2 regions of the Streptomyces sp. NPDC005303 genome follow, and region 2 is predicted to be linked to the other one. Evidence: riboswitches for the same ligand, from Rfam matches in the RefSeq annotation. Region 2 holds a riboswitch; the other holds the start of a gene.
The links. A riboswitch is a leader RNA that binds a small molecule or an ion and turns the genes downstream of it on or off. The one in region 2 is predicted to bind glycine.
Positions count from the first base shown of each region.

Region 1: it holds a riboswitch for glycine, as region 2 does, so the genes downstream of both, gcvT (glycine cleavage system aminomethyltransferase GcvT) here and gcvP (aminomethyl-transferring glycine dehydrogenase) in region 2, are expected to answer to the same signal.

Region 1 is NZ_JBEXGM010000006.1:1,053-12,004, forward strand. Features, by position in the region: gene ABZT93_RS11365 (dipeptide ABC transporter ATP-binding protein) at 1-281, opposite strand, end outside; gene ABZT93_RS11370 (ABC transporter ATP-binding protein) at 278-1,375, opposite strand; gene ABZT93_RS11375 (ABC transporter permease) at 1,372-2,370, opposite strand; gene ABZT93_RS11380 (ABC transporter substrate-binding protein) at 2,514-4,304, opposite strand; gene ABZT93_RS11385 (ABC transporter permease) at 4,375-5,382, opposite strand; gene ABZT93_RS11390 (enhanced serine sensitivity protein SseB C-terminal domain-containing protein) at 5,709-6,464, opposite strand; gene ABZT93_RS11395 (enhanced serine sensitivity protein SseB) at 6,630-7,427, opposite strand; gene ABZT93_RS11400 (AAA family ATPase) at 7,518-8,186, opposite strand; glycine riboswitch at 8,368-8,465, shown strand; gene gcvT (glycine cleavage system aminomethyltransferase GcvT) at 8,621-9,739, shown strand; gene gcvH (glycine cleavage system protein GcvH) at 9,838-10,215, shown strand; gene glyA (serine hydroxymethyltransferase) at 10,231-10,952, shown strand, end outside.
Region 2 is NZ_JBEXGM010000027.1:7,412-18,363, reverse strand. Features, by position in the region: gene ABZT93_RS29965 (extracellular solute-binding protein) at 1-299, opposite strand, end outside; gene ABZT93_RS29960 (amino acid transporter) at 1,230-3,182, shown strand; gene ABZT93_RS29955 (TOBE domain-containing protein) at 3,230-3,649, shown strand; gene gcvP (aminomethyl-transferring glycine dehydrogenase) at 3,731-6,616, opposite strand; glycine riboswitch at 6,792-6,887, opposite strand; gene ABZT93_RS29945 (PRC-barrel domain-containing protein) at 7,011-7,388, shown strand; gene ABZT93_RS29940 (DNA polymerase IV) at 8,163-9,521, opposite strand; gene ABZT93_RS29935 (MerR family transcriptional regulator) at 9,579-10,223, opposite strand; gene ABZT93_RS29930 (bifunctional nuclease family protein) at 10,487-10,952, opposite strand, start outside.

The DNA of each region.
Region 1 (10,952 bases), on a different contig from region 2:
AACTCGACCGTGCCACCCGTCGGTTCGAGCAGCCGGGTGATCAGTCGGCCCATCGTCGACTTGCCGCAGCCGGACTCGCCCACGACTCCGAGCGTCTCACCGGCCCGGACCTCGAAGTCGAGGCCGTCGACGGCGTGCACCGCGCCCACCTGGCGCTGGAGCAGGCCCTTCTTGATCGGGAAGTGCTTCTGGAGGCCCGTGACCTTCAGCAGCACCTCGCCGTCCGTCCGACGGGTGTCCTCGCCCTGCGCGGGAATCGTCACCGCTTTCTCGTCACTCACAGCTTCGGCGCAATCTCTTCGGTCCAGATACGCTCCCGCTGCTCCTTGCTCATATGGCAGGCGGCCCAGTGCTGGCTGCCGACCTCGGTCAGTTCGGGGCGAACCGTGCGGGTCACGTCATCCTTGGGGATGTCGGCGTACGGGCAGCGCGGGTTGAAGGCGCAGCCGGACGGGACGTTGATCAGCGAGGGCGGGGAGCCCTTGACCGGGATCAGGCGCTCCTGCTGCTCTCGGTCCAGGCGCGGCATCGAGCCGAGCAGGCCCCAGGTGTAGGGGTGGCGAGGCTCGTAGAACACCTTCTCGGCAGATCCCCGCTCCACGCAGCGGCCGCCGTACATCACCAGGATGTCGTCGGCGAGTTCGGCGACGACGCCCAGGTCGTGGGTGATGACGATGACCGCTGAGCCGAACTCCTTCTGGAGGTCCCGGATCAGATCGAGGATCTGCGCCTGGACGGTCACGTCGAGCGCGGTGGTCGGCTCGTCCGCGATGAGCAGCTCAGGGTTGTTGACCAGCGACATCGCGATCATCGCGCGCTGGCGCATACCGCCGGAGAACTCGTGCGGGTAGTTGTCCACCCGCTTGTCGGGCTGCGGGATACCCACCCGGTCGAGCATCTCGACCGCGCGCTTCTTCGCGGTCTTCTTGTCGACCTTGTTGTGGATCCGGTACGCCTCCGCGATCTGCTGGCCGATCGTGTAGTACGGGTGCAGCGCGGACAGCGGGTCCTGGAAGATCATCGACATCTCACGACCGCGCAGCTTGCGCACCTCGTCCGGGTCGGCGGAGAGCAGTTCCGTGCCGTCCAGCCAGATCTCGCCGGAGAGCTGGGCCTTGCGCTTGCCGTACTGGCCGGCGGTGTGCAGGCCCATGATGCCGAGGGAGGTCACCGACTTGCCGGAGCCCGACTCGCCCACGATGCCGAGGGTCTTGCCCTTCTCCAACGTGAAGGAGAGCCCGTCGACGGACTTGACCAGACCGTCGTCGGTCGGAAAGTGCACCTTCAGGTCGCGCACTTCCAGGAAGGACGTCGGCGCGGGCGAGGTGCTGGTGGGCTCGCCTACGGCCGCTCCGCTCTTGCTCAGTTCCGTCATGTGAGCCTCACTCGGGGGTCGATCACCGCGTACAGGACGTCCACCACGAGGTTGGCGATCAGCACCGCGAGAGAAGTGATCAGGGTGACGCCCAGAATGATGGGCAGGTCCTGGTTCTTGATGGCGGTCAGCACCGCCTGGCCGAGACCGGGCAGACTGAACGTCGTCTCGGTCAGGATCGCGCCGCCGATGAGGGCGCCGAGGTCCATACCGAGCATGGTCAGGATAGGCGTCATCGTGGAACGCATGGCGTGCTTGCCGATGACGACCTGCTCCGTGAGGCCCTTCGCGCGTGCGGTGCGGATGTAGTCCTCGCCGAGGATCTCCAGCATGGTGGCGCGGGTGATCCGGGCGTACATCGCCGCGTACAGGAACGCGAGGGTGACCCAGGGCAGGATCATGCCGCCGATGTAGCCGCTGACGCTCTGGTCGAGTGGCACGTACTTGCCGTCGATCCAGCCCAGTCCGTAGCTGAAGATCGCCAGCGAGAGCAGACCGGTGAAGTAGATCGGCAGGGACACACCGCCGAGGGCGATGACCATCGCGCCCCGGTCCCACAGGCTGCCCCGCTTGAGAGCGGAGAGCACACCGGCCGCGACACCGAAGACCAGCCACAGTACGGCGGCGCCGAGCGCGAGACCCAGGGTCACCGGGAAGCGGTCGGTCAGCACCGGCCAGACGCCCTGCTCGCTACGGAAGGAGTAGCCGAAGCACGGCGCGGCGCAGTGGGTGACATCGCCGCCGGCCGCGTAAGTGCGGCCCACGAAGATGCCCTTGAAGAAGTGCCAGACCTGGACGAAGATCGGGTCGCCCAGGCCCAGCTTCACACGGACCGCTTCGACGGCGGCCGGGTCGGCCTGCTTGCCCACGAAGCTCGTGGCGATGTCCACGCCCGCCCACTTGGGGACGAGGAAGAAGATGCTGAAGACCACCAGGATGATGACCACGAGCATCACTGCGGCGGCGAACAGCCGCCTGAGGAGGTAAGCGAGCACAGCTAACGGCCCGCCGCAGGACCGTGGACCGCCGGAGGGGGTGTCCCCCACGCCTGTTGAGCGATGGGGAACCTCCGGGGGCCCACGGTCCCGCCGCGCCGGCCTTCACCTGCCTTTCGTGCCGTACGGCGGGTGTGCCGGGATTACTTCGTGGACTTCAGACCGATGTTGACGAAGTCGTAGTAGCCGCTGAACGCGTTCGTCGTGTACACGTTGGCGATCCGCGAGGAGCGCCAGTTCAGGAGCCGCTCGAAGACGAAGGGCAGGTAGTACGCGCCCTCGCTCACCTTGTGGTTGATGTCCGTGGCGATCTGCGTCTTCTTCGACTCGTTCAGTTCGGCGTTGTACTGGTCGAACAGACCGTCGATCGTCTTGTCCTTGATCAGACCGTAGTTGTTGTTACCGCTCTGCAGGATGTACTTGCTGCTCCACAGCGGGATGCCGTAGCCCTGGACGGTCGGGAAGTCCGGGCCCCAGCCCATGATGATGATGCCGAGCTTCTTCTTCGCCACGTTCGACGGGGAGCCGATGATGCCGGAGCTCTGCGAACCGTCGTACTGGTAGATGTCGGCCTGGATGCCGACCTTCTTCAGTGCCGCCTGCAGGGACGTGGCCGTGGCCACCTCCTGCTGCTTGTTGTTGCGGACGGCGATGGTGGTCTTGAAGCCGTTCGGCTGACCGCAGGCCTTCAGCGCGTCCTTGGCCAGGGCGTCGTTGCCGGACTTGTTGGCACCGGAGATCTTGTACGGGTCGTACTTCTGGCCCTCGCCACCGGGGATCGACGGCGGGAGCATGTTGGTGCCGATGTCACCACCGGCGACCGGGCCACCGCGCGCGGTCTGCAGCGACACGTGGTCGGCGGCGTAGATGACGGCCTTGCGGCAGTCGATGTTGTCGAACGGCTTGACGCTCTGCGGGAAGACCGCGTAGCGGATGAAGCCGGAGACCGGGTTGTCCAGGTTGGCCTTGTGCTGCTTCAGGGCGATGGTGCGGCCCTGCGGGCCAAGGCCCGTCTGGCTGGCGTCGATGTCGTAGTCGCCGTTGATCAGGCGCTGGTCCATGTCGCTCTGGTTGGTGGAGATGTCCAGAGTGATCTTGTCCGGGTAGGCCTTGCGGACCGGGTCCGAGGAGGCCTTCCAGCTGGTGTTGCGGACCAGGACGAGCGACTTGCCCGGGCTGTACGACTGGAACTTGTACGGGCCGGAGGAGAACGGCTTCAGGCCGTACTTGGACTTGGTGTCCATGTCCTGGCGGACCGGCGAGGCCGTGACCATCGCCAGCACCTGCTTGAAGTCCGAGTTCGGCTTGGGCAGGTGGAAGACGATCGTCTTGGCGTCGGGCGTGTCGATCGCCTTCAGGCCGAGCTTGTCCTTGGAGGTGTCCTTGTACGGACCCTTGTAGGTGGCGTCGGGGTCGAGCATCTGCTGCAGATAGATCGGGCCGCCGGACAGGACGTCCTGCGCCCAGACGCGCTCGATGCCGTACTTGATGTCCTGGGAGGTGATGGCCTTGCCGTCCTCCCAGGTGATGCCGTCGCGCAGGTGGAACGTGTACGTCTTGCCGTCGTCCGTGACCTGGCCCTCGTCCGTGGCGAGGTCGGGAGTGACCTCGGCGCCCTTGGCGCCCGGCTCGGTCTTGTACGTGAGCAGCTGGCGGCTGTAGTAGCGCGCGAAGTCCCACATGAAGCCGTAGTAACCACGCGTGGTGTCCCACGAGTCGGCGTCCTGCGCGGTGACGAACTTCAGCGTGCCGCCCTTCTTGACCTGCGAGGCCTGGGCGACCTTGTTGTTCGCGGCGTCGAAGCCAGCCGCGCCGGTCTTCGACCCCTCGTTGTCACTGCCGCCGCCGCACGCCGCCATGGTCAGCATGCCGGCGACCGCGGCGGCGGCGGCCAGCGCCTGCTTACGCCGCCCTGAGGTGCGTTGGGTAGTCACGATCTCGGATCCTCCGGATTAGATGAGAGACCCCGTGCCAGTGCCACGGGACGCTTGGGGGTATGGCGTTTCAGCGGGAGCCCTTCGGGTCCAGCGCGTCCCGCACGCCGTCGCCGAACAGGTTGAAGGCCAGAACGGTGATGAAGATCGCCACGCCGGGGACGACCATGTACATGGGGTCCGAGTCGTAGTAGTCGATCGCGGTGGAGAGCATCTGCCCCCAGGAGGACGTGGGGGGCTTGACACCCACGCCCAGGAAGCTGAGCGCCGCCTCGGTGAGGATGTTGGTGGGGATCATCATCGTTGTGTAGACGATGATCGGTGCGACGAGGTTGGGCAGCAGTTCCTTCATGAGGATGTAGAACCGCCCGGCGCCCAACGATCGGGCGGCCTCGACGTATTCGCGCTCACGCATCGAGAACGTCTGTCCGCGCACCACGCGTCCGATGTAGGGCCAGCCGAAGAAGCCGATGACCAGGATCATCACGAACACTCGCACGCTGGAGCCGCTCAGGCCGAGCATCTCGTTCGGCATGACGGAGACCAGAGCGATGATGAACAGCAGTTGCGGGAAGGCCAGTAGACCGTCCATGACACGGCTGATGACCGAGTCGACCCAGCCGCCGAAGAACCCGGCCAGGATGCCGAGGACCGTCCCCAGGACGACGGCGACGACCGCGGACAGGAAGCCGACGAGGAGCGAGATCCGGGCGCCGTAGAGGACGCGGGCGAAGATGTCGCGGCCGTTGACCGGCTCGACACCCAGCCAGTGCTCCCCGCTGATCCCGCCCAGGGACCCCTTCGGGGTACTGAACAGCGGGTCGATCAGGCTCTCGTGGTAGGCGTCGGGGTCCTGCCCGTACAGGCTGGCGATCAGCGGGGCGCAGAGCGCGACCACGATGAGGACGAGGACGACGAGACCGCCTGCGAGGGCCAACCTGTCCCGTTTGAGACGCTCCCAGGCGATCCGGCCCAAGGAACGTCCCTGTACGGCCTTCGCTCCGGCGGCGGCGACCGCCGCCTCCTCGGCCGCGCTCGGGGCCGCTTCCGCGGTCGGCTCGTGCAATGGTGCCGTCATCTGGCAGGGACCCCTCTCAACCGGCGGTAGCCGGCCCACGCTTGCCGCTGTAGCGGCATGATCAGTCCGTTGAACATGGGGATGAAGCCCCCTGCAGCGGGAGTCTTCAACGGTTTGGCGATCTGTAGCCAGACTTGGCGGTGAATGGATGCATAACCGTAATGCGGTTATAGGGATTCCGTTATCCGGACGGAATGCGGTGAAGAGCGGACGATCACCAATCTGGACAAAACGGCCGTAATTAGCATCTTTCGACTGCATCTACGCGCGAAGAAAAATCTCGCCGCCCACCCGCCGCCGGAGAGGCGGTCACGGATGACGCACGGTCAGTACCGGCCCTGGGCCGGCGGGTAGCCGTACCCGGCCGCCGGTGACTGGGCGGGCGATCCATGGGCCTCGCGGTCGTAGAAGGGGCGGGCACCGGCGCGCATCCACAGCGCCACCGGGTCGTACTCGTCGGACATCGCCACGGTCGACACCGGCAGTCCGTCCGGGACGGCACCGATGGACTGCTGCATCATCGCGCGCACCGAGTCCACGGCCGAGGGACTGGTGTCGTACACGTCGAGACCGATGGCGAGATACGGCGCTCCGAGCGCCGGCTGCACCCAGGCGCGGCGCAGCGAGCGGACCGCAGGGGTCCGGTGGGCGTTCTGCACGAGCAGGGCGTAGAACTGGGGGATCTCGATGCCGGGTTCGGAGAGCCGGAGCGGTCCCGCGGGCTGGCGCTCCAGGCCGGTCGCGATGCGGCGCAGATCGAGCCAGGGGATGCCGACGCCGCCGCCGGGGGCGTGCGGGTTCAGCCAGAGGCCGTAGTGGTCGGGGTAGAGCGTGCGGGCCACGTCGATGCCGTCGACCACTTCGTACGAGCGGTTCCATCCACTGGCGCTCAGCTCCTGGGCCGAGGTCACACAGGGGGCGTAGCCGTAGCCGTCGACCTGCATGTTTCCGTACTGGGCGTCCGGGGAGCCGGACTGGCCGTGCCACAGGAGCATCCAGATCTGGCCGGAGCCGGGGCTCGCGAGTGCCTTGAGCAATGCCTCGTAGGCGTCGTAGCGCCCGGGCGTCACCTGGCGCAGCATGTGCTCGACCTGGCCGGTCGTGGTGCCGGTTCCGCTGGCGCCGCTCACGTTGTGCCGCCCCTTCTCGAAGGTTGCCCCAGGTATGGGAACAGCTTAAGCGCCTACCGGGTCGGGGCTGGTCGACCGTCGGCGGTGCGGGGCGCGGGTGACGCCCCGGCGGCAGGTCTAGTGGCCGTGCAGGTAGAAGGGCCGTACCTGCTCACGCATCCAGTGGCCCACCGGGTCGTCCGCCACGTCCAGCAGGACCAGATTGACCGGCCACCGCACCGGGGTCTGCCCCAGGGCCCGGCCGAGGGCGTCCATCGGCAGGGTGCGCAGGTCACCCTCCCACTGGGACAGCTCCACGCCCACGAACATGACGGGGTCGGCCGTCTCGATGGCGGCCAGGCAGCGGCGGGCCGTGCGGACCACTCCGGTGGCCGCGAACTCGGCGGCCGCGACCGCCAGGAAGTCGACCGGGTCGTCCTGCCAGTCCGGCTCGTAGAGCTTGACCCGGCCACCGGTGTTGGGCCCGTCCAGCGGGGTGCGGCCCACCCGGCAGAGGTCGGCGACGGCGGCGGGCGGGAGGGGGACGCCGACCACGCCGTCGGGGTTGACCGCGATGCCCACATGCGGGGGCAGCCCGCGGGCGAACTCGACCGCCGGGGCGATGGTGTACGACAGATGGCTGCCGACGACCTGGCGGAACTGCTCCTCGGAGCTGAAGACCGGGACGTACGCCTGGCCGGCGATCTCCAGGGTGGGCAGGTCGAGGGGGCCGCTGTGCGGACCGCCGCCGTTCGGCAGGGGGATCCAGACGAAGCTGCGGCCGAGCACCTCGATGATCCGGCCGCCCGCCGAGGGCATGCCGAGGGAGGCCGAGAGCACCTCCTCCAGCTCGTTGCCGGGCCATCCGCCGTGCGGATGGGGGTGCGGGTACGCCTGCCCTGGAAAGTCCGCGGGAAGATCCGCCGGGAAGTCCATCTGTCTGACCGCCTGCTGTGAACCGCTGTTGATGTGGCTGAAGGCTAGCGGGTGCGACGCGAAGGTGGCTCGGCCCGGAAGCCCGCAGCCTCAGCCCGTGAACCCGATCCGTCGCAGCACGGCCGCCGCGTCCCGGTCGATCAGCACCGCCGAACCGCAGCCCGGGGGCAGGTCACCGCGCTCCACGGAGCGGATCAGCCGGGCCGCCGCCCCCCGGTGCCGCAGGAAGGCGTACCGCGAGACGCCCCGGCCGCGCTCGCGCTGGCCCGCGAGCGCGGTGTCCGCGGTGACGTCGAGCAGCAGCAGATGCAGGGTGCCGCCCCGGCGCCGGGCGGCGCGGGCCAGCCAGCCCCGCACCCAGGCCTGTGTGCCGCAGTCGTGCACGACGACTCCCTCACCGGAGCGCAGGGCACGGCGCAGCCCGGCGTAGTGCGAGAGCCGGACCAGGGGGCGGTAGACGGCGTACGGCAGTAAGCGGGAGAGCCGGCCGTCCCAGCGGTCACGGGTGTCCTGGGAGTCGATCCGGATCCCCTGGACCGCCCGCTTCATCAGCGTGGACTTGCCGCTGCCGGGCAGGCCGGTGATGACGACGAGGTCCCCCGGGCCGAAGAGCAGGGAGTGCGGACCGCGGCCCCCGCGGTCGCGCAGGTCACGGACGACCGGGCGGGTGCCGCGGGCCTCGACGGCCGGGGCCGCGGACTGCTCGGGCAGCGCGATCGCCGAGGTCGTCGCGTACACCGTGGTCCTGTTCACCGTCATCGTCCTCCTCCGGGGTCGGGGTTCCCCTCCCCACCGAGCGTAAAGAGAAGGTAATGGATGATCTCTCGCGTTTCTGTACGCGTACCGCCACAACGCGGTTACAGAAGGAGGAGCAGATGCGGCCCTGCCGTCGGCGTCCGGGGCGTGCGATGATGTCCGCGCCAACTGCATACCGGCCGCTTGAATCCGCGCGGGAGAGTCCCGGGTACGTGTACCCGGGCGCCGAAGGAGCAAGTCCCTCCCTTGAATCTCTCAGGCCCCCGTTACCGCGCGGGCGAGGCACATCTGAAAAGCGGGCCGCCGACTCGAAGGCGGCCCCACCCAAGGTGCAAGCCATGTTCTTCATGGCGAACCTCTCAGGTTCCGATGACAGATGGGGAGGAACCACCTCGCCCGTCACACCCCTGTCCTGGGATCCTTGGAGACGACGTCCGATGAGCAGTTCTGAACCCCGTCGCACCGCGCTCGATGCCCTGCATCGGTCGCTCGGTGCGACGATGACCGACTTCGCCGGCTGGGACATGCCCCTGCGCTACGGCTCCGAGCGCGACGAGCACAACGCGGTACGCACGAAAGCCGGGCTCTTCGACCTCTCCCACATGGGCGAGATCACCGTGACCGGGCCGCAGGCCGCGCAGCTGCTGAACTTCGCCCTCGTCGGCAACATCGCCTCCGTCGGTGTCGGGCGGGCCCGCTACACCATGATCTGCCGGCCCGACGGCGGCATCCTGGACGACCTGATCGTCTACCGGCTCGGCGACACCGAGTACCTGGTGGTCGCCAACGCCTCCAACGCCCAGGTCGTCCTGGACGCCCTGACCGAGCGCGCGGCCGGCTTCGACGCCGAGGTGCGGGACGACCGGGACGCCTACGCCCTGATCGCCGTACAGGGACCGGAGTCCCCCGGCATCCTCGCCTCCCTGACCGACGCGGACCTCGACGGCCTCAAGTACTACGCCGGTCTGCCGGGCACGGTCGCCGGGGTGCCCGCGCTGATCGCTCGCACCGGGTACACCGGCGAGGACGGCTTCGAGCTGTTCGTGAAGCCGGAGCACGCGGTCGAGCTGTGGCAGGCGCTGACCAAGGCGGGCGAGGGCGTCGGACTCGCCCCCTGCGGGCTGTCCTGCCGGGACACGCTGCGTCTGGAGGCGGGCATGCCGCTGTACGGGCACGAGCTGTCGGCCTCCCTCACCCCCTTCGACGCGGGCCTCGGCCGCGTGGTGAAGTTCGAGAAGGAGGGCGACTTCGTGGGCCGTCAGGCCCTGCGCGAGGCCGCCGAGAACTTCAACCACGACCTGCCGCGCGTCCTCGTCGGCCTGATCGCCGAGGGCCGCCGGGTCCCGCGTGCCGGGTACGCCGTCGTGGCGGACGGTGAGGTGATCGGCGAGGTCACCTCCGGCGCCCCCTCCCCGACACTGGGCAAGCCGATCGCGATGGCGTACGTCGAGCCCGAGCACGCCGCGCCCGGCACCACCGGGGTCTGTGTGGACATCCGAGGCAGCCACGAGCCGTACGAGGTCGTGGCGCTGCCGTTCTACAAGCGCCAGAAGTAGCGGCGTAGGTGATGCTGAGCACGAAAGTCACCGCTCACGCATGCCCTCAGCAGTCCCCCATTCACCAGCACTCCCCCGCGTACAGGAGAATTCAGGCCATGAGCAACCCCCAGCAGCTGCGCTACAGCAAGGAGCACGAGTGGCTGTCGGGCGCCGAGGACGGCGTCTCGACGGTCGGCATCACGGAGCACGCGGCCAACGCGCTCGGCGATGTCGTCTTCGTCCAGCTCCCCGAGGTCGGTGACACGGTGACCGCGGGCGAGACCTGCGGCGAGCTGGAGTCGACCAAGTCGGTCAGCGACCTGTACTCCCCCGTCTCCGGTGAGGTCACCGAGGTCAACGAGGACGTCGTCAGCGACCCGGCGCTGGTGAACTCCGCCCCCTTCGAGGGCGGCTGGCTGTTCAAGGTACGCGTCTCGGAGGAGCCGGCCGACCTGCTCTCCGCCGACGAGTACACCGCCTTTTCCGCCGGCTGAGGAGTCGTACACCTGATGTCCGCACTGAACACGCCCCTGCACGAGCTCGACCCGGAGATCGCCGCCGCGGTCGACGCCGAGCTGGTCAGGCAGCAGTCCACGCTCGAGATGATCGCCTCGGAGAACTTCGCTCCGCTCGCGGTCATGGAGGCGCAGGGCTCGGTCCTCACCAACAAGTACGCCGAGGGCTACCCCGGCCGCCGCTACTACGGCGGCTGCGAGCACGTCGACGTGGCCGAGCAGATCGCCATCGACCGGGTCAAGGAGCTGTTCGGCGCCGAGTACGCCAACGTGCAGCCCCACTCCGGTGCCTCCGCCAACCAGGCCGCCCTGTTCGCGCTGGCGCAGCCCGGCGACACCATCCTCGGGCTCGACCTCGCCCACGGCGGTCACCTGACCCACGGGATGCGGCTGAACTTCTCCGGCAAGCAGTTCGACGTGGTCGCCTATCACGTGGACCCGGCGACCGGTCTGGTCGACATGGCCGAGCTGGAGAAGCTCGCCAAGGAGCACCGGCCCAAGGTGATCATCGCGGGCTGGTCGGCGTACCCGCGGCAGCTGGACTTCGCGGAGTTCCGCCGGATCGCCGACGAGGTCGAGGCGTACCTGTGGGTCGACATGGCCCACTTCGCCGGTCTGGTCGCGGCGGGCCTGCACCCGAACCCCGTCGAGCACGCGGACGTGGTCACCTCCACCACCCACAAGACGCTGGGCGGACCGCGCGGCGGGATCATCCT
Region 2 (10,952 bases):
ATGTCGGGGAGCTTCCCCGAGGCGGTCAACGCCGTCATCTTCGACTTGTAGGCGTCGTTCTCCAGCTGAACGATCTTTATCTTGACCTTGGGGTTCTGTGCCTCGTACTTCTTGGCGAGGCTCGCCCAGACACTCTTCGCCGGCTCCGTGGTGGAGATGTTCCACCACTCCACCGTGGTCTTCCCGTCGGACGATCCTCCGTCCGAGTCGCCGCCACAGCCGGTCAGTGCCGTCATGCCCAGACCGGCCGCGGCGGACGCCGCCAGAAAGCCACGGCGGGACAGTGCCGGGTCGCCCATGATGCGCTCCTTGGGTACGGGACGGAGCCGTCCTTGTCCGTCCTGCGGTTCGAAAGTTTCGGAAGAGATCCAGAAAGCTTCGCTGCTGCCGCACCCTAGAGACAGCTACTAAACGGTGGCAACCCCCTGTGCATGGGGAATGTTCGCGGATTAAACAGCCAACCGGCCCCGGAGGGGCCCGCTTCGGGGAGCGGGGACCACTTGCGGTGCTCACGCTCGCCCTGCGGTACCGATCCGGGCACCCCTTTCGGCTCTCCCTTCGGCGGGAGGACGTCGAGGCGCGGGCGTCTCACGGCACTCGCGCACCGGCCCGGTGATCCGGTCCGGATCGAGCCCCAGCGCACCGGAGACGGGGGTAACCTCCGATGACCGAGCAACCGCGTCTCCGCGGCCGCTTAACCCTCCGAAATGACGAAACATTCGGTGGTACCGGCGAACATTACGAAGCAGTCGGCGCGGAGATTCCACAGCAGGCTCGGCTCGGGTCTACCCGGACGCCGTAGGGCTCGAGGCGGAGAGGTGGGACAGCACCGCCGACGGCACGCCCCGCAGGAGCACGCGCGTGCGGAGCCGGACGGAACAGCGCTCCGATGACATCGTTCCCCTGCCTCTGGGTGTTCGACCCTCTCCGGGACCGCACGCAGCACCGGCCCCTTCCCCAACTGCGCGACCACGACCCGGAGATGCCCTTCTCGCGAGATGACGCTGCGTGTCCGCCCCGATCGGCCGACCCCCGCACATCGAACGCAGAGAGCGACCCCCCGACGGGCCCGTATGCCCCTCTGACGTGCCGCAGGCCGAGTCTTAACGGAAGTTTGACGCCCCCGCGCCCGCCATCCGCAGGCCCGAGCGTCACTCTCCGCTTACGCTGATCCCGCCGCCGCCCAGGTGGCCGGATCCGAGCTGAGCCGCACCTAGGAGCACCCCCCGATGGCCGTCACCGAGCACCCTCCCCCGAGTCGTCTGCGCTCCTGGATGCTGGAGGGCCTGTCGGACATGGGCAAGGGCGGCGGCCACACGGGCCCGCACGCCGAACCCGAGCCGCCGCACCAGGGCCAGCGCTGGTACCGGGTGATGTGCCTGACCGGCGTCGACTACTTCTCCACCCTCGGCTACCAGCCCGGCATCGCCGCACTGGCGGCGGGCCTGCTCTCCCCCGTCGCCACCATCGTCCTCGTCCTCGTCACCCTGGTCGGCGCGCTGCCCGTCTACCGTCGCGTGGCCGAGGAGAGCCCCCACGGCGAGGGTTCCATCGCCATGCTGGAACGCCTCCTGTCCTTCTGGCAGGGCAAACTCTTCGTCCTGACCCTCCTCGGCTTCGCCGCCACCGACTTCCTCATCACCATCACCCTCTCCGCCGCCGACGCCTCCACCCATCTGGTCGAGAACCCCCACCTCACCAGCACCCTGCACAACCAGCAGATGCTGATCACCCTCGTCCTGGTCGCCCTGCTCGGCGCGGTCTTCCTCAAGGGCTTCCTGGAGGCCGTCGGCGTCGCGGTCGCCCTGGTCGGCGTCTACCTCGCCCTCAACGTGGTCGTGGTGATCGTCGGACTGTGGCACGTCGCCACCGCGGGGCATGTCGTCACCGACTGGTCCAACGCCCTGACCGCCGAGCACGGCAACGTCTTCGCCATGGTCGGCGTGGCGCTGCTGGTCTTCCCCAAGCTCGCGCTCGGCCTGTCCGGCTTCGAGACGGGCGTCGCCGTCATGCCGCACGTCAAGGGCGACCCCGGTGACACCGAGGAGCGTCCCGCCGGCCGGATCCGCGACACCAAGAAGCTGCTCACCACCGCCGCCCTGATCATGAGCGTCTTCCTGATCGCCACCAGCTTCATCACCACCCTCCTGATCCCGGAGAAGGACTTCGAGTCGGGTGGCCCGGCCAACGGCCGCGCGCTCGCCTACCTGGCGCACAACTACCTGGGTGGCGTCTTCGGCACGGTCTACGACATCTCGACCATCGCCATCCTGTGGTTCGCGGGCGCCTCCGCGATGGCCGGCCTGCTCAACCTGATGCCCCGCTACCTGCCCCGCTACGGCATGGCCCCGCACTGGGCCCGCGCCGTGCGCCCCATGGTCATCGTCTTCACGCTCATCGGCTTCCTGGTCACCTGGATCTTCAACGCCGACGTCGACGCCCAGGGCGGTGCCTACGCCACCGGCGTCCTCGTCCTCATCAGCTCCGCCGCGATCGCGGTGACCATCGCGGCCCGCAAGGCCGGCCAGCGGGGCTGGACGATCGGCTTCGCGGTCATCTCGGCGGTCTTCCTCTACGTCACCGTCGCGAACGTCATCGAGCGCCCCGACGGCGTCAAGATCGGCGCCTGCTTCATCGCGGGCATCATCCTGGTCTCCCTGCTCTCCCGGCTGGCCCGTGCCTTCGAGCTGCGCGTGACCAGCGTGCAGCTGGACGACATGGCGGAACGTTTCATCCGGGACATCGCCAGCCGCAAGATCCGCTTCATCGCCAACGAACCCGACAGCCGCGACAAGGCCGAGTACCGCGAGAAGATCGAACAGATCCGCGCCGACAACGACATCCCCGGCGAGGACTTCGTCTTCGTCGAGGTCACCGTCCTGGACCCCTCCGAGTTCGAGGCCGGCCTCACCGTCCGCGGCGAAGTCCTGCACGGCCGCTACCGCGTCCTGACCCTGGAGTCGTCCTCCATTCCGAACGCCCTGGCCGCCCTCCTCCTGCATGTCCGCGACATCACCGGCTGCACCCCCCACATCTACTTCGAGTGGACCGAGGGCAACCCTTTCCACAACTTCCTGCGCTTCTTCCTCTTCGGGCAGGGCGAGGTCGCCCCCGTCACCCGAGAGGTCCTCCGTGAGGCGGAACCCGACCGCGCCCGCCGCCCCCGCGTCCACACCGGCTGACCCGCGCATACCCGACATGAGGCGCATTCGCCTCTAAGTTGATGCCCATGACCCTGAGCATCCGCAACCAGCTCCCCGGCACCGTCGCCACCGTCACCCCGGGCGAGGCCATGGCGACGGTCAGGATCCGCCTCGACGGCGGTCAGGACCTCACGGCCGCGATCACCCTCGATGCCGTGGAGGAACTCGGCCTCACCCAGGGCTCCTCCGTCCGTGCCCTGGTGAAGTCGACGGAAGTCTCCCTCGCCACCGCCCGGGTCCAGGGCGTATCCATCCGCAACCAGCTCCCGGGCACGGTCACCGCTGTGGCGGCCGGCGCCGCCATGGCCACCGTCAAGATCGCCGTCGAGGGGGGCGAGCTCACCTTCGCGATCACCGCGGACGCCGCGACCGACCTCGCCCTGGCCGTCGGCACTCCCGTGGTCGCCCTCATCAAGTCGACCGAGGTGTCACTGGGGAAGGAGTAGGCCCGGCGCGACGCAAAGGAAGACGCAAAGGAAAGGGCCCCGCCGAAACGGGGCCCTCATCACCTCTGGTCAGTCCTCGTATCAGTCCTCGTACGCGTCCAAGGGCGGGCACGAGCACACCAGGTTCCGGTCGCCGAACGCCTGGTCGATCCGCCGCACCGGCGGCCAGTACTTGTCCGCGACCGACACCCCGGCCGGGAACACGGCCTCCTCCCGGGTGTACGCGTGCTCCCACGCGCCGCCCAGCGCACCGGCGGTGTGCGGAGCGTTCCGCAGCGGGTTGTCGTCGGCGTCCCACTCCCCGGAACCGACCTTCTCGATCTCCCCGCGCATGGCGATCATCGCGTCGCAGAACCGGTCGAGTTCTGTGAGGTCCTCGGACTCGGTCGGCTCGATCATCAGCGTCCCGGCCACCGGGAACGACATGGTCGGCGCGTGGAAGCCGTAGTCGATGAGCCGCTTGGCCACGTCGTCGACGCTCACCCCGGTCGCCTTGGTCAGCGGACGCAGATCGATGATGCACTCGTGCGCGACCAGCCCGCCGGGGCCGGTGTAGAGCACGGGGTAGTGCGGCTCCAGGCACTTGGCGATGTAGTTGGCGGAGAGCACGGCCACCTGCGTGGCCCGCTTGAGCCCCTCACCGCCCATGAGCCGGACGTACGCCCACGAGATGGGCAGTATCCCCGCGGAACCCCAGGGCGCGGCCGAGATCGGCCCGACGCCCGTCTCCGGGCCCGCCGCGGGCTGCATCGGATGGTTCGGCAGATACGGCGCCAGGTGCGCCCGTACGCCGACCGGACCGACGCCGGGGCCACCGCCGCCGTGCGGGATGCAGAAGGTCTTGTGCAGGTTCAGGTGCGAGACGTCACCGCCGAAGTGCCCCGGCTTGGCCAGCCCCACCAGCGCGTTGAGGTTGGCCCCGTCGACGTACACCTGCCCGCCGGCCTCGTGCACCTGCGCGCAGATGTCGGCGACGTGCTCCTCGAACACTCCGTGCGTCGAAGGGTAGGTGATCATCAGCACGGACAGCTCGTCGCGGTACTGCTCGATCTTCGCCCGCAGGTCCTCGACGTCGATCTCGCCGTCCCCGGCGGTCTTCACGACGACGACCTTCATGCCCGCCATCACGGCGCTGGCGGCGTTGGTCCCGTGCGCGGACGACGGGATCAGACACACGGTCCGCTGCTCGTCACCGTTGGCCCGGTGATACCCGCGTACGGCGAGCAGCCCGGCCAGCTCGCCCTGCGAACCGGCGTTGGGCTGCAGCGACACCTTGTCGTACCCGGTGACCTCGGCGAGCCGCTCCTCCAGCTCCTGGATCAACGTCAGATAGCCCTGCGCCTGCTCGGCGGGAGCGAAGGGGTGCAGCTGCCCGAACTCGGGCCAGGTGACCGGCTCCATCTCCGTGGTCGCGTTGAGCTTCATGGTGCAGGAGCCCAGCGGGATCATGCCGCGGTCGAGCGCGTAGTCACGGTCGGCGAGCCTGCGCAGGTAGCGCAGCATCGCGGTCTCGGAGCGGTGCTGGTGGAAGACGGGGTGGGTCAGGAAGTCGTCGCCGCGCAGCAGCGCGTCCGGCAGCGCCTCCTCGGTGGCCGCGTCCAGCGCCTCGATGTCGGCCTCGACCCCGAAGGCGTTCCACACGGCACCCACCTGGGCCCGCGCGGTGGTCTCGTCGCACGCGACGGACACGTGGTCGGCGTCGACGAGGTGCAGGTTGACGCCGTTCCGGCGCGCCGCGGAGACGATCTCGGCGGCCTTCGCGGGCACCCGCACGGTCAGCGTGTCGAAGTAGGACCCGTGCACGACCTCGACCCCACCGGCCGTCAGCCCCTCGGCGAGGATGTTCGCGTACCGGTGCGTCCGCCGCGCGATGCCCTTGAGCCCCTCGGGCCCGTGGTAGACGGCGTACATCCCGGCCATGACCGCGAGCAGCACCTGCGCGGTGCAGATGTTGCTGGTCGCCTTCTCCCGGCGGATGTGCTGCTCACGGGTCTGGAGCGCGAGCCGGTAGGCCTTGTTGCCGTCGGCGTCCACGGACACACCCACGAGCCGCCCGGGCAGGCTGCGGGCGAACTTCTCCTGCACGGCCATGTAGCCGGCGTGCGGTCCACCGAAGCCCATCGGCACACCGAACCGCTGCGTGGTCCCGACCGCGATGTCCGCCCCGAGCTCGCCCGGCGACTTCAGCAGGGTCAGCGCGAGCAGGTCGGCGGCGACGGTCACGAGCGCGCCGAGCTCGTGAGCCTGGTCGATGAGCGGCTTGATGTCCCGTACGACACCGGAGGCGCCCGGGTACTGGACGAGCACCCCGTTGATCTCACGCCCGGCGACCTCGGCCGGGATCCCGTCGCTGAGGTCGGCGACCACGACCTCAAGGCCGGTCGGCTCGGCACGGGTCTCGATCACGGCGATGGTCTGGGGCAGCACGTCGGCGTCGACGAGGAAGAGCCCCTTCTTGTTCTTCCCCATGCGGCGGGACAGCGCCATGGCCTCGGCCGCCGCGGTCCCCTCGTCGAGCAGCGAGGCGCCGGAGGTCGGCAGCCCGGTGAGGTCGGCGACCATGGTCTGGAAGTTGAGCAGAGCCTCGAGGCGTCCCTGGGAGATCTCCGGCTGGTACGGCGTGTAGGCCGTGTACCAGGCCGGGTTCTCCATGACGTTGCGCAGGATGACGGGCGGGGTGAAGGTGCCGTAGTACCCGAGCCCGATCATGGAGTCGAGCACCTGGTTCCGGTCGGCCAGCGACCGCAGCTCGGCCAGCACCTCGGCCTCGGTGCGCGCGCCGGGCAGTTCCAGCGCATCGGCGTTCTTGATCACATCAGGCACGGCGGCGGCCGTGAGCTCGTCCAGCGAGCCGTAGCCGACCTGCGCGAGCATCTTGGCCCGAGCCTCGTGATCAGGGCCGATGTGACGCTGCTCGAAGGGAATCCCCTGTTCGAGCTCGGAGAGCGGAATGCGATGGGCGGTCATTGCGGAGGCCTCCTGGTCTGACACGACCTTCGAGGGGTACCCCGGCGCGGGTACCCCGGCGGCCTCCCCCTCTGTCATCTCAACCTGAGAGCTTCACCGGCCGCCCGAAGGCCGCCGGCTTTCACCGTCGGTGAGAGCGGAAGCCGTCGACACCCGCCCTGCTTTCCAGAGTGACCTCGTCCGTGCGGTACGTGAGCCTGAGAGATTCCGGGGAGGATTTGCTCCTTCGGCGCCTCCGATGGTGTCTGGAGGACTCTCCCGCGCGGGGTCAGCAGCCGTTCGCAAGCCTACCAGCGAGGTCACCGCACGGGTCTTCGAGTGGCCGCACACCCCGATGTGCTCTTTCGTAGTGCTTACGACCGCTTCGGATGAGTTGCGACCAAGTGGAGGGCACGTGCAGACCGACATCGATCCGCGCAACCTGATCGGCCGCAAGGCGTTCGACCGCAACGGCACCAAGATCGGCACCATCGACGAGGTCTACCTCGACGACGCGACCGGCGTGCCGGAATGGGCTGCCATACGCACCGGCCTCTTCTCCCGGGACGCCTTCGTCCCCCTGGAGCCGAGCGAACTGGTCGACGGCACCCTGCACGTCCCCTTCGACCGCACCCTCATCAAGGAGGCCCCCGACTTCGGCGTCGGCCGCCACCTCTCCCCCGACCAGGAACTCCAGCTCTACCACCACTACGGCCTCCACGTGTCCACACCAGCAGCACCCCCGGACCGCGACTTCGGCAAACTGGCAGGCACGACAGACACCGAATCCTGACCGCCCACGCCAACACCGCTACGGCCCCATAGCAAAGCCGAAGCCGACCACCCGACCCACCCCACCCCGAACCAGGACCTAGGCAAACCAGCAGGCACGACAAACAGCAAACCCTGACCGCCCACGCCGACGCACCGAACACCCCCGCAACAACCGGAAGCCCACCACCCAGCCAACACCCCGCCCCCACCCCGGACCGGGACTTCGGTAAACCGGCAGACGCGAAAGACGCCGAAACCTGACCGCCCACACCGACGCCGCGACGGCCCCATAGCAAAGCGAAGCCGACCACCCGGTCCACATCCCGCCCCACCGCGCCCCAGGTGCGGGTGGCGGCACGACGGCCCACGCCGGCGCACTCGGCGTCGACCGTGAGCCCCAGGCACGCGGCGCGTCACCCCACGGCCCTCAGCCCAACGAGACGCAAGGCCCATCGCCCCGGCGCCAGCCCTGCCGGAACGCCGTGCAGCCCAGCAGATCCTCGCCCCATCCCACCACCCGCCCTAAATGCCCCACCGTCCCCTGCCCCCGCCTCACCGGACGATCCACACGACTCGCCGCCCCGCCCAGCCCCGGCAGACCCGCTACACGCCTCGTCGACCCCACCCGCGCCTCGACACGTGCTCCGCGCCCCCTCCAGGACCCCAACGACAAGAGCTCTGCACGGCCTCCAGTCACCCCCACCCCCGCCACAACCCCCACCCACCACAGCCCCGCCGACCGCCGACGGCGCTCAACTCCCACAAGGGCCACCCACGCCCGAGAAAGAACCCGTCACGGGCGGTGCGGCCCGGAACCCAGCACCTCGACCAACGGCAACGGCTCAGCCGACTCCAGCGCGGGATCATCGACAAGAAACGTCCGCACCCGCCCCGGCTCCGAACCCGGCGTCTCGAACCGCACAGTCACCCGCCCCAGCCCGCTCCCCTGCACCCACCCGTGCCCGTACTCGGCATGCCGCACGTCATGCCCGGCGACCCACCGCCGCTCGACCACCACGTCCCGCGACTCAGCAGGGACGTCGTCAGCCACCTCCTCGGCAGCGTGGTCCACGATCTTCCCTGCGGCCTGAGCGAACAGATCCTCCTGAGTGAAGTCGGCAAGCCCGGAGACCCCCACTCCCAGCAACCGCACACCCCCCGTCGAGTCCACGCCCTCCAGCAACCGCAGGGCGGCCTCCCGCACCACCGCGGGATCATCCGTGGGCCCCCGCAAGGTCTCGGACCGCGTCAGCGTCGAGAAGTCGTACCGCCGCACCTTCAGCACTATGGTCCGCCCCGACAGCCCGGCCTCCCGCAGCCTCCGCACACACCGGTCCGCCAACCGCTGCACCTCGAGCCCGACCCGAACCCGGTCGTGGATGTCCACGTCGTAGGTGTCCTCCACCGACACCGACTTCGCCTCCCGCTCCGCCACCACGGCCCGCTCGTCCCGCGCCAGCGCCATGGCGTACAGCCCGTGCCCGTGCGCCTTCCCGAGCAGCCGTACGAGCTCGTCCTCCCCGGCCTCGACGATCTCGTCGACGGTATGGATCCCGGCCCGCCGCAGATGGTCCCCCGTCGCCGGCCCCACCCCCGGCAGGGTCCGCACCGACATCGGCCCGAGCATCGCCCGCTCCGTGCCCGGCTCGATCACCACCAGCCCGTCCGGCTTGGCCTGCTCGGAGGCGATCTTCGCGAGCATCTTGGAGGCCGCCAGCCCCACCGACCCCGTGAGCCCCGTGCCGGCCCGTATGTCGGCCCGCAGCTTCGCGCCGACCAGTCGCGCGGACGCCTCGTCCCAGGCCGCTCCCCCGGCCTCCAGATCCACGAACGCCTCGTCCAGGCTCAGTGGCTCCACCAGCGGCGACAACTCCCGCAGCAGCCCCATCACCTGCTCGCTGATCGCCTTGTAGAACCCGAAACGCGGCACGAGATACGCGGCGTTCGGCGCGAGCCGTCTCGCCTGGGCCGTCGGCATCGCCGAGTGCACCCCGAACACCCGGGCCTCGTAGGACGCGGTGGCCACCACTCCCCGCGGCCCCAGCCCGCCCACGACGACGGCCTTCCCGCGCAGACTCGGCTTGGACGCCTGCTCCGCCGAGGCGTAGAAGGCATCCATGTCGAGATGCAGGATCGTGGGCGCTTTTCTCACATGTCCGATGCTGCCCTACGCCACTGACAATGCCCCGCCGCAGACGGCGGGCAGGCCTCAGACCGCCCGGTTGCGGCGCCTGGCCAGCTCGTCCGCGGGGTTGTGCCCGATGAGCGTCTCCCCCGTGTCGATGCGCTCCCCGTGCAGCTGCGACAGGGCGCTCTCGACATCCCGCCACACGACACCCACGGCGATCCCGAAGACGCCCTGGCCGCCCTGGAGCAGCGCGTGGACCTCGTCGGGCGAGGTGCACTCGTAGACCGTGGCCCCGTCGCTCATGAGGGTCATGCGCTCCAGGTCCTGGAACCCTCGCTCCCGCAGGTGCTGGACGGTGGTGCGGATGTTCTGCAGGGACACGCCGGTGTCGAGGAACCGCTTGACGATCTTGAGGACGACGACGTCCCGGAAGCTGTAGAGCCGCTGCGTCCCCGACCCATGGGCGGGCCGCACGCTCGGCTCCACGAGCCCGGTGCGCGCCCAGTAGTCGAGTTGCCGGTAGGTGATACCGGCCGCCGCGCACGCCGTAGGACCGCGATAGCCGATCTGCTCGGACGCCATGGACGTCGCCCCTCCGCTGCTCGGCACGGCCGTCGGTCGCTGCGGAGCGTGATCGGCCGCGCTGCCGTGAAGCGGGTACGGACCGCTTGCCCCGAGAGTCCGTCCGGGGGCACCCCCAGCCGTACCGTCGCCGCTGCTTCTCACGCCGACCTCCGTCCTTGACCTGCCTTCTCGACGGTAGGCAGTCACCAGGGGTGCGTCAACGATCGCCACACTCGGCACGCCGAGTGATAATCACCCTAAGAGTGGTTTGCCGTACCCCACCGCGGGGAAAGGCTAGCCGAATGCGCTCCGAACGGGCCGCAGGACGCTCTCACGCGCCGGTGGCAAATGCCAGCATTTTGGTGTCGACCGGACACGGCCGACCCGTCACGGACCGCTGATCCGCCGGATCGGCCGCCGCTGCCTCACTGGCTGCTGGTGCCGAAGTCCTCGGGGGAGATCTGGTCGAGGAACTCGCGGAACTTCTCCACTTCGTCCTCCTGCTCGTCCGGGATCGCGATACCGGCGTCGTCGAGCACCCCGTCACTGCCGTAGATCGGCGTCCCGGTGCGCAGGGCCAGCGCTATGGCGTCGGACGGCCGCGCGCTCACCTCGACGCCGCTGGCGAACACCAGCTCCGCGTAGAAGACGCCCTCACGCAGGTCCGTGATGCGCACTTCGGTGAGCTCCTGGCCGACCGCCTCCAGCACGTCCTTGAACAGGTCGTGGGTCAGCGGTCGTGCGGGGGCCATGCCCTGCTGCGCGAAGGCGATCGCCGTCGCCTCCCCCGGCCCGATCCAGATGGGGAGGTAGCGGTCGCCTCCCACTTCACGCAGGAGCACGATCGGTTGGTTGGAGGGCATTTCGACCCGGACACCTACGACATCGAGC